One region of the Photobacterium sp. TY1-4 genome, then DNA from elsewhere that is predicted to be linked to it. Evidence: predicted binding sites of a transcription regulator. Region 1 holds the regulator's gene; the other holds the start of a gene.
The links. The regulator PurR, encoded in region 1, represses purine synthesis genes. The targets are predictions, from matches to a motif close to TNANGNAAACGTTTNCNTNA.
Positions count from the first base shown of each region.

Region 1 (7,882 bases):
CTCCCCCGAGGCGAATGATTACCGCATGCCTCTACAGAATAGCGGATCGTATTTGCATGCATCATAATCACCCGCAAACAACATTGCAAATGATAATTGATATTATTCGTGTTTCGTGGATAATATGAAAATATTCGCCCCGGAAAACACTATTGATGAAACTATCTATACAAATTATCAATATTTATCAGAGTGTTATTCACTTAAATCGTTGTTCGCATCAATCGTTGTTTACATCAACAGTTATCTCCGGGTTTTCGCTTTGGCCGATCATCAAGCGAGTACAACGTTCAACAAGATCCGGTTTCAAGAATTAAGGTAGGTCCACCCAAATGAACTCGACACGTTATGTCATCGCTGGCGCTGTCTCCATACTGGTTCACGGTGTGCTGTTATCTGCTGTACCAAACAATGTGGCCATGGCAATGCCGGCAGGTACTCATTCGGCCCGGGTCTCCGTGAATCTGGTTGCGACGCCGCCCCCCGTGCAACAAGCCCGATCAGCACAGCCTGAGCCGCAGGTTCAGCAACCCGAACCGAAGCCGGTAAGCACGCCCACTCAGACCAAAGCGGCACCAGTTCCGGCCAAAACGACGCCGCAACCGGACACGAGCCGGGTCAAAAAGCTGGTGAAAAAAGCCGAGCCGGCAGCCGACAAGCATGTTGAACGTACACCCATGGCTCAAGCCAAACAACCGCAGCCGGTAATAAAGAAACCGAAACCGGTTCAGCAGCCGATTCCGAAAGTCTTGGAGACACCGGTCGCCCCCCCCAAAGACAGGCCGGTGACCACAAATGCCGAGACTCCGTCCAAGCCGAGTTCTGAGCAACCACAACAAGCAGCACAGGCTGCAGCCGGGGTCAACAGCGTCCCCAAGATGGTTTCAAAGCCAACTTTTGCCACCCGCCCCAGTCCGCTGACCTATCCGTCGCTGGCCAAGCGCCGTGGTATCGAGGGGGTGGTCAAGGTGGAAGTTTGGATTGATCCGAACGGCAAACAGATCAAACAACTTCTGGTGAAATCCTCCGGGACAGAAATTTTAGATCAGGCCGCGCTGGAGGCAATCAAGCGCTGGCACTTTTCATCTCATATCGTCGACGGACAAGCGATTGCACATCGCGTGCAAATCCCTGTTCGCTTTCAACTGGACTAACACATGTACACCATTACACAACTCCAAACCCAATTTGGCCTGATGACCTGGCCGCTGCTGCTCTGCTCAGCGCTGACCCTGATGATCCTGCTGGAGCGTAGTCTACAGGTCATACTGTGCACCGGCGTGGGCCGACGTAAGATTATTGCGTTGCTGGCGCAGCAAGATCGCCAGAATGAAGCAGGCCTGACTCAACTGGCCGAATCCCTGAGCGCCAAGCGCCCCTTGCTCTATCAAGGCATTGCGATGCTGCTGTCATACCGCCACTTTGACAAACCGCTGCGCGAAGATGCCGCCGGGATCTGGCTGCAACAAAAGCGCGCTAATTTGCGATCCGGGCTGCGCCTGCTGACGTTGATTGGCGTGATCAGCCCGCTGATCGGACTGCTTGGCACCGTACTGGGTCTGATTGAAATGTTCAAAGGCATTGCCACCACCACAGGCTCAGTCACCCCGGGCGATCTGGCTGACGGGCTGGGCTTAGCGATGCGAACGACTGCCGCCGGCCTGATTATCGCACTGCCCGCCATTACCGGTGCCCAGTTACTGGCCCTGTGGGCCGATCAGATCACGGCCAAAATGGAACACACCCTGAACTATTGCAACCTGTGGCTTGAAGGCTTGAGCCTGAATCCGGCCAATCCGAAGACGGGTTCGGCCACAGTCCGCACCAGCGAGGCTCAGCCATGATCCGGGTCACCAATCACCCTCAGGACGAGGACCAACTGACACCGGATCTGACCCCACTGATCGACATCATCTTCATCGTGATGGTGTTTCTACTGCTCACCGCCAGCGTAAAGCTGCAGTCGCTGGAAGTCGAATTGCCGCAAACCGACACCCGGACGCTGCAAACTACCGAGGCCGATCCGGTCACGATCAACCTCATGGCACATACGCCGTACTGGGCCTTACAGGGTACCCCCTTCGAGACTTGGGATACCTTCAGTCACGCTCTGTTACGTGAAGTACAGGCACATCCGGACAAACCCGTGGTGATCGGGGCAGACAAATCCGGGTCGATCGAACACATGCTCAAACTGCTCGCGTTCTTGCAGCAGCAGGATATCAAAGCCACACAACTATTAATGGAAGAGGATAAATCATGAAGCGTATTGCTCTGGCAACCGCACTCCTGCTCACAACGAGCGCAGCCTGGGCCAATGAACGGATCATCAGCGCAGGGGCCGCCGTCACCGAACTGATGTATGCGCTCGATGCCCAGTCACAAATTGCGGCGGTAGATATTACCAGCAAGCCTCTGGTCGATCAGTCAGTCCCAACGTTGGGCTACCACCGCCAGCTCTCAGCTGAAAGCCTGATTGCGCTCAATCCGACCCGCTTGCTGGGATCAAATGAGATGGGGCCAAAAACGACCCTCGACTTGCTCCGCCAGGCCGGGATCGCAGTCAACATCCTCAACTCCGGCGAAACCGTAGACGATTTGATGATCCGAATTGATCAGGTCGGCGAACTCACGGGCAAGCAGGCCCAGGCAGCCGCTTTACAGCAGGACGTCAAAGCCAAGCTGGCTGCCATCCAGGCGAACCTGGCACAAACCCAAACACCGAAGAAAGTCCTGTTTTTATTGATCCGCGAAGGCCGCCCAGCCAATGTGGCCGGGCGCAACACCACTGCCGATACCGTGATCACTTTAGCCGGAGGGGTAAACCCGGCAGCTGAAGCCGTCGAGTCCTACAAACCGGTTTCCGTGGAAGCCATGGTCGAGATGCAGCCCGATATCATTTTGCTCAGCTCACGAACCCTCGCCAACCTTGGCAGTGCTGATGAGCTGTTACAGCAAATGCCGCTGCTGATCGCCACCCCGGCCGGGCAGAACAAAGCGATTGCCACCATCGATGGCACTGCACTGATTGGCGGACTGGGCCTGAAAAGCCTGAGCGAAGCAGAACGTTTAAACACCGTGTTCTACCCACACTAACAGAGCCGAAGTTCACCACTATGCAGTTTCAACGCATTCCTGCCACCATTATTTTTCCGCTGGGCTTGCTGAGCCTGGCCCTGGCAATCACCAGCTCGGTGGTTGTCGGCCCGATGGGGATCAGCTTCAGCGACAGCCTGAAGGCATTACTGCCCTGGCAAGCCGAGCTTCCGGCACATATTCAGATTGTGATCCACCAAATCCGCCTGCCGCGTACCCTGCTGTGTATTGCCGTGGGCGCCATTCTGGCCCTGTGCGGTGCGGTCATGCAAGGCCTGTTCAGGAACCCGCTGGCGGATCCCGGCATCATCGGCGTTTCCGGCGGGGCGAGCCTGGGAGCCGCGCTGGCGATTGTGGTGTTTGCACCGCTGGCAGCAAGTTATCCTTTGCTGCTGACCGTCGGGACCGTGCCCGCTTTTGCATTTATCGGTGGTGCGGTCAGCACCTATCTGGTGTACCGTCTCGGGACCGATAAAAACGGCACCTCTGTTACCGTGATGCTGCTGGCCGGGGTAGCCATTGCTGCACTTTCCGGTGCTGCGATGGGTCTGATGAACTATCTGGCCGATGATCAGGCGTTACGGGATCTGTCCTTATGGAGCATGGGCTCGCTGGCCGGAGCAACCTGGCCGGGGATCACCCTGGCATTCATCACACTCAGCGTGCTGGTCCTGCTGTTTGATCGGGACGCCAATGCCCTGAATGCTTTTTTGCTGGGGGAAGCAGAAGCCCGACATATGGGCGTCAACGTCCAGCGGCTCAAACGCCGCTTGATCCTGCTCTGTGCTGCGGGCGTCGGGATCTGTGTTTCTTTGAGCGGGGTGATCGGTTTTCTTGGTCTCATCATCCCACATCTGGGCCGGATGCTGTGCGGCCCGAACCATAAAGTCCTGCTTCCGCTCTCTGCCCTGCTGGGCGCACTGGTACTGCTGGTAGCCGATATGCTGGCCCGAGTCGTGGCGGCACCGACGGAATTGCCGGTGGGCATCATTACCGCCATTCTCGGCGCGCCGTTCTTTATTGTCATGCTGATGAAACAACGAGGCAGAATGTCATGAATACCGCGATTAACCCTGTCTCTGCAACGACGCAAACGACACCAGCGATTAACGCCCGTGCGCTGAACCTGACTCTGGGCGGCAAAACACTACTTGATGACTTCACCCTCAGTTTGGCCAGCGGCGAGCTGACCGCTTTGCTCGGTCCGAATGGTGCCGGCAAAAGCAGCCTGCTGAAGGTACTGTGCGGCGAAGCCGACGGCGGCGGCACGATACAATTTTTCGGTCAAGATCGGAACACCTATGCCCCGGCGACCCTCGCCAGACACCTTGGGGTCCTGCCGCAACACAGCAACCTGACGTTTGCGTTTACTGCACGGGAAGTGGTTGAGCTGGGCAGCTTACCCCTGCAACTGACGAAAAAAGACACCCAAGCACTGGCAACTGAAACCATGAGCCGGGTCGATGTCCTGGCACTTCAGGACCGCCTATACCCCACCCTGTCCGGTGGTGAAAAACAGCGGGTTCACCTAGCCCGGGTGCTGACGCAACTCAGCCAGGCGGGTGAGCAATGTATCCTGATGCTTGATGAACCGACTTCTGCCCTGGATCTCGCGCATCAGCACCGGACCTTACAAGTGGCCCGGGAGCTGGCCCGGGCCGGTGCGGCTGTGATTGTGGTGATCCATGATCTCAATCTGGCCGCCCAATATGCCGATCGGTTAGTGATCATCAATCAAGGCAAAGTGCAGGCTGATGGCACGCCATGGCAGGCGTTAACCCCCGACATCATCCAGCAGGTCTATGGCTGGCCGGTCCACGTCAGCAAACATCCGACCCAGGATTTCCCGGTCGTATTGCCCGCAGGATAAGGAAACCTGCCTAACCTGCACCATCCCCAGCACGATTCTCCCGGTTTTCCTCCGGGAGAAGCGATGGCCGACATAAAGAACACCACCAGATATGCATCCAATTTGAGAAAATTTGCAGTGAGTTTGTTGATATCTATCAAGAATTACTACCTTGCGATACAGAAACGTTGCACTGTGCGCTACACTCAGTAGAATGTGATCGCAAGCGATTACACAATGCAACGCCTGAAAGGCGAGAAGAACAAGAAAGCCGCTCGGAAGAGAAGCGGCTTTTTGACGTTTTATACGCAGTATGAAACAGCATGATGATCCCTGTGAACGCAGATCATCATGCCAAACTGAACAAGTATCTGGCCTGACTCCAAGAAGCAAACCAGATACTTATTCAGTTTGGTGCACGGCTGTTGAATGCTGTTCAGATCAATGAAGAGAAATGGGCCCAAGCCCGCTTTGAATTATTAGAAGAATAAGTATGGCAACGATTAAAGATGTTGCACGTTTGGCAGGTGTTTCAACCACAACAGTGTCTCACGTGATCAATAAAACCCGGTTTGTTGCAGAAGCAACCCAGAAGAAAGTGCTGGCCGCCGTGGATGAGCTCAACTATGCCCCGAGCGCTGTGGCGCGAAGCCTGAAATGTAACACCACCCGGACCATCGGCATGCTGGTGACCAAATCAACCAACCCGTTCTTTGCCGAAGTTGTACATGGGGTTGAAGAATATTGTTATGGCGAAGGCTACACGCTGATCCTGTGTAACACCGAAGGGAACCTGGAAAAGCAACGTGACTATCTGCGCATGCTGGCTGAAAAGCGGGTCGACGGATTACTGGTGATGTGTTCCGATCTGGACGATAAACTGCTGGCCCTGCTCGAGCGCCAGAAAGATCTGCCGATGGTGGTCATGGACTGGGGTCCGGAGAGCCCGCACACCGACAAAATCCAGGACAATGCGGAATTGGGTGGCTATGTCGCGACCAAATACTTTATTGAACACGGCCACCAGAAAATTGGCTGCCTGACCGGACACAGTGAAAAACTGACCTGCCGTGAGCGCCTCAAAGGCTTCCACAAAGCCATGGCTGAAGCCAATTTGAGCGTCAATCCGGACTGGCTGATTGAAGGCGATTTTGAGTGTGAATCTGCCGTGGCGGCTGCCAAGCAGTTCATCGCCATGGAAGAGCGCCCGACCGCGATTTTCTGCTTTAACGACATTATGGCAATGGCGCTGATCAGTACGTTTGAGCAAGCGGGTCTGCGCGTGCCGGATGATATCTCCATCATCGGTTATGACAATATCGATCTAGCGCCGTACTTCTCACCACCGCTCACCACCATCCACCAGCCGAAACAACGGTTGGGTAAGAAAGCCATTGAAATCCTGATGGCACGGGTGAAAGACAAACAACATGAACGCCGGATCTTTGAAATGGCGCCCGAATTGGTCGTGAGAAAATCAGTCAAGAACCTAAACATCTGATTTCATAAACACTTCAATTTTTCTTTTCAAAAAAACCGATAGCTTGCTATCGGTTTTTTGTTGCAATTTTGACCATCCTCTGACCACAGATTTACATCCCGAATTTATCAAGACCCATAACGTGTTAAATCTGGCCCAATCCCGACCAACTTGTTCAAAATTTAATAAGTTTTAAATTTTTGCTAGCAGGCTTTAGGATCTATTTGTGGGAGCAATATCACATTTTTAAAAATGGGACCAAGTTCAAAAATATCTTCTGAGATATGCTTGTTTATGTCACGAACAAGGCAAACCATTCTAAAGAATGGGACGCAAAGCCTCCGGCCTAAGAGTTACTTATTTATCAATAACTAAGTGGACTTATGGTAGCGGGGTTGCCGATGGATGTAGCAAGAAGTCATGTTCAGAATCCTGACAAATCCCTGACATTGCTTTTCTTCGTAATTTGCTAATCTGAATCCTCGCTCTGTTGTTAGGTGACTCGAGAAATTTTTCACCGAGTAAGAAGCATGGACAAACCAGTACTTAAAGATTCTCTTCGACTGTTTCAATGTTTTGAAAATGTAAAATCACGTTCAATGTTTGGTGGTTTTGGGATTTTCTCAGGCGAAACCATGTTTGCGTTAGTGGTTAACGACAAACTTCACCTGCGTGCCAATGCCGAAAACGAAGAACAATTTAAACAAGCAGGACTCAGCCCATACGTTTACAAAAAGCGTGGATTTCCGGTCGTCACCAAACACTTCGCAATTCCTGAGGAGTGGTGGGATGCGCCAGAGCAAATTATCGAACACGCCAAACAATCTTTTGAGGCTGCTAAACAGGACAAGGAAAAGAAAAGCCAGACCGGCCCGAGCCGTATCAAGGATTTGCCGAACCTACGTTTAGCCAACGAACGAATGCTGAAAAAAGCAGGGATTTGTACCGTCGACGAACTCTACGAAGCCGGTGCATTAAACGCTTATAAAGCTCTGCAGGAAACGCATCAGGAAACGGTCAGTATCGACTTGCTCTGGGCGCTGGAAGGCGCGGTGAGCGGACGTCACTGGTCCGTCATTCCACCGCAGCGTCGTTCCGAGCTGTTGTCAAAACTCAACGGCTGAACCCTTCCCGATTCATTGTGAAAAAGAGGCGGCTTGCGCCTCTTTTTTTATTTCATGCTTCGCTTCCCATCCCTTAACCAAGCCATCCCTGACCTGAACAAGCATTTAAGAAGCAAACTACGCGGTTCAATGTCGGTCGCCACGGGGAGTATTTATATGCCCTGCGCCCTGTCAAATTTGTACCAACCGAAAGACATTTTTCTGTTAAGAAATGACAAAGATTGACACCACTCCCAAAGCTGTTCACAAATTCATCAACAGGGTTTTCATCCCTTGCGACCTCAGTAGAATTGGGGCGTCAACGCAGCCGGAAGGAAGGTATCATGTACAGCT
Region 1 covers NZ_CP099734.1:1,487,739-1,495,620, reverse strand. The annotation lists gene NH461_RS07050 (energy transducer TonB) at 333-1,154, shown strand; gene NH461_RS07045 (MotA/TolQ/ExbB proton channel family protein) at 1,158-1,844, shown strand; gene NH461_RS07040 (ExbD/TolR family protein) at 1,841-2,263, shown strand; gene NH461_RS07035 (hemin ABC transporter substrate-binding protein) at 2,260-3,096, shown strand; gene NH461_RS07030 (FecCD family ABC transporter permease) at 3,117-4,154, shown strand; gene NH461_RS07025 (heme ABC transporter ATP-binding protein) at 4,151-4,966, shown strand; gene purR (HTH-type transcriptional repressor PurR) at 5,439-6,446, shown strand; cyclic di-GMP riboswitch class I at 6,723-6,828, shown strand; gene NH461_RS07015 (TfoX/Sxy family DNA transformation protein) at 6,956-7,549, shown strand; gene NH461_RS07010 (hypothetical protein) at 7,873-7,882, shown strand, end outside.

Region 2 (7,882 bases), 1.6 Mb from region 1:
CGAGAAGAAATCATCGCTGTCCGAACCCAGATCTTCCATCAACTGACGCGCTTCCGATGAATCACGCTGATACGCTTCCGTCAGCTTCTGCTCGAAAGCCTTCTCATCCAGCGCCAGCGGGGTAAACCCGCCGCCGCTGACCCGGCGGATTTCCGCCAGGACCGGCGCACTCATAACGCCGCAATAAAACAGGGTCCGGCCCTGCTCGCTGGATTCCAGCACCACCCGGTGACGCCGGGCAAAGGAGAAAGGTAACCGGAACAGGGGCTGCAGCGGAGTGAATGCCTGCGCGGTATCCGTATCCATTACTGTGTCTCCAGCTGCGCCACAAAGGCCCGCACTTCCGGCGGCAGCGAAATATCTTCACCGTATTTCGGCAATACCGGGGTCTGAGTGTCCGGCATCAGGCGCAAGCCTTTATCCGCACGGAACAGCTGTTCGGCACGAATGTAGTTATATTTGCGCTGGGTGATGCCATCCGCCGTCACGCCATCACGGATGATGGTCGGCTTGATGAACACCATCAGGTTAGTCTTGGCCTTAGTGGTATTGGTCGATTTGAACAGGTGGCCCAGGATCGGGATGTCCCCCAACAGCGGAATTTTCTGCTCGCTTTCGTCAACCTGCTCCTGGATCAGTCCCCCTAGAGCGATCATCTGGCCATCCTGGACCAGCACCGAGGTGGTCAGCTGGCGTTTGGAGAACCGCACATCCACCGCACCGTCGGCCCCCAGGACGTTCGAGACTTCCTGCTCGATCTTCAGCTGCACCGAATCGCCCTCGTTGATCTGCGGCGTCACGTTGAGCTTGATCCCCACTTCCTTGCGCTCAACGGTCTGGAACGGATTGTCGTTGTTCGAGCTGGACGTTGAGCCCGTCACCACCGGCACTTCTTCACCGACAATGAACGAGGCTTCGCCGTTGTCCATCACGGTAATACTCGGCGAGGACAGAATATTGGAGTTGCGATCGGAAGCCACGGCGTTAACCAGTGCGGTCCAGTCGCCCATCACGATCCCGAGCGCGGCACCGTTGACGCCCCCCAAAACACTGCCCAGAGTACTGTAATCCCCCTGGGTCGGTTCATTCACGGTTCTCGTGCCGTCCGAGTTAATCACGGTCGAGCCCGGCACGTCTTCAGCTTCTTTCAGACCAATCGCGAACTGGCTGATCGGCACCCCGGAATTGCCGAACTGGACCACACCACCATCGAGCGAGCCCCACTGCACCCCGAAATTGATGCCATCGCCTTCGGACAGCTCAACGATCATCGCTTCAATCAGGACCTGGGCCCGGCGAATATCAAGTTGGGCAATAATGTTTTCCAGCGCGCGCATAATATCGGGCGGCGCCGTCAGGATCAGGGCGTTGGTATCGACGTGCGCAGAGATCATCACCTCTGACTTGCCGCCCACGGGATTCTTACTGCCGCCCTGTTTTTCGGCCTGCAGGTTCTCGGAAACCCCCTTCAGCACCTCGACCAAGTCTTCGGCATTGGCGTACTTGAGGTAAATCACCCGGTTATTGCCCGAGGTCGCCATCTCTTTGTCGAGCTGACGAATAAGACGTTTCAGGCGATTACGCACCTGCGGATCTCCGGACAGCAGCACCGCATTGGTCCGCTCATCGGCAACCAGTTTCGGCTGCAGGAACTCCGGTGTCGATTTGGCGTCCGCCGACTTGTTCAGCGCTTCGACAATCCGCACCATTTCGGCCGCTGATGCGTTGTTGAGTTCAACCACATCAATTTCTTTATCGCCTGCGCGATCGACCCGCTCAATGATTTCTGCCAGGCGATTCACCACCGCGGCCCGCCCGGTGATCATAATAATGTTGGCCGGATCGTAGTGCACTACGTTCCCGGCACCGGCATTATCGTTGAGCTGACGCAGCAGCGGCGATAGCTCCCGGACCGAGACATTCCGGACCGCAATCACGCGGGTGACGACTTCGTCGCCCTGCACACGATCAGAGCCGTCAACCACCGGAATGGCCGAGATTTTCGCATCTTTATCGCGGATCACCTTGAGTACGCCGTTTTCCATCTCCACCACGGCAAACCCATACACGGACAGCACATTTAAGAAGAACTGGTAGTACTGCTCATCGTTCAGCAAATCATAACTGCGCACATTAACCTGGCCACGCACCGCCGGATCGACAATGATGGTTTTCTGCAAGTTGCGCCCGACAATATTAATGAATTCCTGAATATCCGTTCCTTTGAAGCTGGCGCTGAATTCATTGGCAAGTACTGAGCTGCACAGCAAACTTCCGGCCAGCCACAGGGCACTTTTCCCCATCCATTTTTTCACAAAAAACTCCTGCTCGTTGTCGCGTGCGTTAGCGCAACTCAATATAAATATCGTGTAACTGGCCGTCCCGCTCGACCGTTAACATAAATTCAGAGGCCTCGGACAACTCCGTCCACAGCCGGGCCATCACGGCCGGATCTGTTAAGTCATTGCCATTGAGGCTCACCGCCAGATCATCGGGCTGTAACCCCACCGCATCAAACAAGGCCCGCTCTTTGCCCGGGTTCACCCGATAGCCAACCAACGCGCCGTCTTTTTTCACCTGCGACAGGCGAATGTAACTGAACAGCGTCTGGGGTTTCTCCAGAATCTCCTGCTTGATCTGGCTTAAATTACTGGCCACAGCAGGCTTCGGCGTCGTGGCCGACGTCGGCTGAGGTTGCGGCTGGGATTTGCTGAACTTCACCCCGTCCAGCATCAGGGTTTCATCCCGGCCGCTATTGCGAATAATCACCCGATCGACATACACCGCCTGCAAGGTCGCCCGGGTACCTTCAATCGCTTCATTCAAGCCATAAGTATTCTGGCGACCGCGATTGGCGATCACCGCCAGACTGGTCCCCGGTTTGGTGCTGGCCACCACACCAACCAACGTCAGGCTCAGCCGGGTTTCCGGCGCATCCTGAGCCACCGGTTTTTTCTCCACCACCGGTGCATTTTGCTGATAGCGACCAAACAGATTCATGCCTAATACATCAGACACCTGAAAACCCTCCCGGTTCGCTTGCGCGACCGCGACGGGTTTCGCCTGCCAGATCGCCGGCGCGGCCGTAGGCTGCATCAACGACCACACCAGACGTCCTAAAATCCATGCCAGCATCACGACCAGCAGCCATGTGGCAATCCGGGTCAGTGTCGCCACTGACATCGGCCGCTTAGCCTGAAGCGTTTCCAACCAATTTGCTGCAACCATTGCTCAACCATCTTCCTGTTGCTGTTAGCCGAACGAGTGCCGTTTGGGCGCCCGAATCAGATAGCATACCGTTTCGAGAAAAATACAGCAGTTTTTTCATCGTAAAAAGACTAAATATATCAAAACAGATCACGTAAAAAACATATCTACTATCAATAGACTAGACAGAGGCTGTCAATTATTCCCTCCCGAGCGTTGAAATTGCACCGACCCGGCACCATTAAGTAAGGCTGACGCTGTCATCGCAATATGGTATTTTTAGTCCCCCTTTGGGAGAAGGAGCACGTTATGGGCCAGCAATCCCCTGATTCCGACACCAGCCAGGTTCGCCTCGACAAATGGCTGTGGGCGGCACGGTTTTACAAAACCCGCTCAATCGCCCGCACGATGATCGACGGTGGCAAGGTGCACTATAACGGCCAACGTTCCAAACCCAGCAAACTGGTGGAAGTCGGCGCCGAAGTGCGCCTGCGACAAGGCAATGATGAAAAAACTGTCACCATCATGAAACTGTCCGGCACCCGCCGGGGGGCCCCGGAAGCGCAAACCCTGTACCAGGAAACAGCGCAGAGCATCGAGCAACGCGAAGCCCAGGCCCAAATGCGCAAACTCAATGCCTATCACAGCCCAAGTCCCGACAAGCGCCCTGATAAAAAACAGCGGCGCGATATAATTAAGTTTAAAAGCAGTAACTGATTTTACCTGCTGGAGTAGAAAGTAAAATGACAAACGATAGTCTGTACCGTTACCTGTTTGACGGTGTATCTGTACGTGGTGAGCTCGTTCAGCTGAGCGACACTTATCAGCAAATCATTTCCAGCAAGGAATACCCGGCACCGATCCAGCACCTGTTGGGTGAACTGCTTGTGGCCACCAGCCTGCTGACGGCAACCCTGAAATTTGAAGGCTCGATCACCGTGCAACTGCAAGGAGACGGTCCGGTGAAACTCGCCGTGATCAATGGCGACCACAACCAGCAAATGCGTGGTGTGGCGCGCTGGGACGGCGACGTTCCTGCCGGAACCATCACCGATCTGATCGGCAAAGGTCACATGGTGATCACCATTACCCCGAACCAGGGTGAGCGCTACCAGGGCGTGGTTGGCCTGGAAGGGGACAACCTGGCAGCCTGCCTGGAAAATTACTTTGCCAGCTCCGAGCAGCTGAAAACCCGCATCTGGCTGCGCACCGGCGAAGTCGAGGGTCAGGCCAAAGCGGCAGGCATGCTGCTGCAAATCCTGCCGGACGGCCAGGGCCACGACACCGACTTCGAGCACCTGGAGCAACTGACCGAAACCGTGAAGGACGACGAGTTGTTCACCCTGCCGGCCCAGGACGTGTTGTACCGCCTGTACCACCAGGAAACCGTGAAGCTGTTTGATCCGCAAGCTGTATCCTTCCACTGCGGTTGCTCCCGCGAGCGCAGCGCCTCGGCCATCTGCTCGATTGAGCGAGACGAAGTGGAGCGGATTGTGGCCGAAGAAGGTCAAATTGCCCTGCACTGTGACTACTGCGGCACCACCTACGCCTTTGACAGCGTTGACGTGGCAGCGCTGTTCAAAAATGCAGCAACCAGTCCATCAAATCAGGTACATTAATTATTCTTTCGTAATAACCCTGAAAGTGAATTACAGGAGCCGGCATTCTGCCGGCTTTTCTTTTAACTGAAGCACAGTTTCTCCCGCCCCCCTGAAATTCAACTACGCCTTAAGTCCCGCTTTTTTCAATAGAAATATTAATCCGAAGCCCTAGCGCAAACGTTTCACAACACGGTAAAATCCCCACTCAAAGACAATAATAACTTTTACTAATCCGTAACTTTAAAGTGGTTATTTTTTGATAAACCTCCCTGAATTACCCCTTTAGGGTTGCTAGCATGGTCAACAGTTAAACAACATCTTACCCAAGGAGCACCTATGACCGTCATGAACGTCGAAAAAAAGGTTGCAAAAAATATGGATCTATCTCAATACGGTATCACCAATGTTACCGAAATTGTTCGCAACCCGTCTTATGAACTGCTGTTCGAAGAAGAGACGAAACCGGGGCTGGAAGGCTACGAGAAAGGGATTGTTACTGAACTGGGCGCCGTGGCTGTGGATACCGGTATTTTCACCGGCCGTTCACCCAAAGATAAGTTCATCGTCAAAGATGACACCACCAAAGAGACCCTCTGGTGGGCCGATCAAGGCCAAAACGACAACAAGGCCATTGATCAAGCCGTCTGGAACGATCTGAAAGGACTAGTGACCGAGCAACTTTCCGGCAAGCGCCTGTTTGTCATTGACGGCTACTGCGGTGCCAACCCGGATACCCGCCTGTGTATCCGCGTGATCACGGAAGTCGCCTGGCAGGCCCATTTCGTGAAAAATATGTTCATCCGTCCGAGTGAAGAAGAGCTGGCCACCTTCGAGCCTGACTTCGTGGTCATGAACGGCGCCAAATGCACCAACGATAAGTGGCAGGAGCAAGGCCTGAACTCGGAAAACTTCACCGTGTTCAACCTGACCGAGAAAATGCAACTGATCGGCGGCACCTGGTACGGCGGCGAAATGAAGAAAGGCATGTTCGCCATGATGAACTACTTCCTGCCACTGCAGGATATCGCCTCTATGCACTGCTCGGCCAACATGGGCAAAGACGGTGACGTCGCGGTGTTCTTCGGCCTGTCCGGCACCGGCAAAACCACCCTGTCGACCGATCCGAAGCGTGCCCTGATTGGTGATGACGAGCACGGCTGGGACGATAACGGGGTCTTCAACTTCGAAGGCGGCTGCTACGCCAAGACCATCAACCTGTCGAAAGAAGCCGAGCCGGACATCTACAACGCGATCCGTCGTGATGCCCTGCTGGAAAACGTCACCGTGCGCAGTGACGGTGCCATCGACTTCAACGACAACTCGAAGACCGAGAACACCCGCGTCTCCTACCCGATCTACCACATCGAAAACATCGTCAAGCCGGTCTCCAAGGGCGGTCATGCCAACAAGGTGATCTTCCTGTCGGCCGATGCCTTCGGCGTGCTGCCACCGGTCTCGAAACTGACGCCAGAGCAAACCAAGTACCACTTCCTGTCCGGCTTTACCGCCAAACTGGCCGGAACCGAGCGTGGGATCACCGAGCCAACGCCAACCTTCTCGGCGTGTTTCGGCAATGCCTTCCTGACGCTGCACCCAACCAAGTACGCGGAAGTGCTGGTGAAACGTATGGAAGCCGCCGGCGCGGAAGCCTATCTGGTCAACACCGGCTGGAACGGCACCGGCAAGCGCATCTCAATTCAGGATACCCGCGGTATCATTGATGCGATCCTGGACGGCTCGATTGAGCAGGCCGAAACCAAGCACATCCCGATCTTCAACCTGGAAGTCCCGGCAGCCCTGCCGGGCGTCGATGCGGGCATTCTGGACCCACGCGATACCTACACCGATCCTCTGCAGTGGGAAAGCAAAGCGAAAGATCTGGCCGAGCGCTTTATCAACAACTTTGACAAGTACACCGACAATGAAGAAGGTGCCGCACTGGTTGCCGCTGGCCCTCAGCTAGACTAACGGACAAACACCTCGAGCGATGTCAGCGCCCCTCATGTGAGGGGCGTTTTTTATGTCTGGTGCAAAAGTCACTGAAATAAAACAAAAACATAAAACAAAAACTAAACCACGTTCTGGCACTATCCGGCTTGCAGCAACCCCAATTTTCGGCCACTCTGATTTCATACTATAGGAGAGTGTCATGCGTCTGGTCGGGAAACTCATCGCCACGGTTATCATCATCAGCCTGCTGGGGCTCACCATTCTGCTGGCCCTGCTGCACACCCGACATGCCACGCCGCTCATCAGCCACCTGATCAACACCCTGACGCCGTATCGCGTCCATGCAACGTCGGTGCGCTACCACATCTTGGATCCCTGGCATCTGCAGATCGACGAACTGACACTCCAGCTCCCCGCCGCCGATGCGCAGATCCCCGAGCCGATCACCGTGCCCCGCCTGGAGCTCTGGCTCAACCCGACCCGCCTGCTGCAGCCGGGCTGGTCGTTCGACACCCTGCTGATAGACGGACTGACCCTGACCGGCACGCCGCCGCTGGCCGCCTTCCCAGCCATGGAAGCCAATCACCTGGCCCTGACCCATTTCAACTGGAACAGCGGCCCCCTGAGCCTGACGGACAGCCGTCTCCAGCTCAACCACTGGCAAAGCGATCCGGCAGCCCCCTATGCCTACCAGGGGGATGTCCAGCTGGCCGCCGCGTCGATTCGCTGGCAGCAACAAGAGTTCAGCAACATCCTGATTGACGGGCAGCGTGACGACCATCAGTGGACTTTGCATGGTTTTTCATTTCACTGGCACGGGGCAACGCTGAGCGGCCAGGCCGAGTATCTGGCCCCGCCCGACGTCCGCCCGCAGTGGCGCATCCACCAGCTGAGCCTGGCCGATCTGACCTTTCAGGATCAAACCCTGGCCAACCACCTCACAGCGCAATGGCAGCACTACCTGAGCGCCACGCGCCCTCAAATCGAGCTCCAGCGTCTGGATATTCTCAACAGCAGTGTCGAGCTGCCGGGCCTCACCCTGAACGGCGCCAATCTGTCCCTGCGGGGATGGCGCCTTGATGACGGATACGCTCCCGAAGAAGCCCTTTGGCAACAGCAGGAAG
Region 2 covers NZ_CP099734.1:3,419,478-3,427,359, forward strand. The annotation lists gene gspE (type II secretion system ATPase GspE) at 1-306, opposite strand, end outside; gene gspD (type II secretion system secretin GspD) at 306-2,315, opposite strand; gene gspC (type II secretion system protein GspC) at 2,344-3,228, opposite strand; gene hslR (ribosome-associated heat shock protein Hsp15) at 3,517-3,924, shown strand; gene hslO (Hsp33 family molecular chaperone HslO) at 3,951-4,826, shown strand; gene pckA (phosphoenolpyruvate carboxykinase (ATP)) at 5,145-6,776, shown strand; gene NH461_RS15830 (AsmA family protein) at 6,958-7,882, shown strand, end outside.
Region 2: a site for PurR is predicted at 4,978-4,997, ahead of pckA (phosphoenolpyruvate carboxykinase (ATP)). Genes of this name have one in related genera too.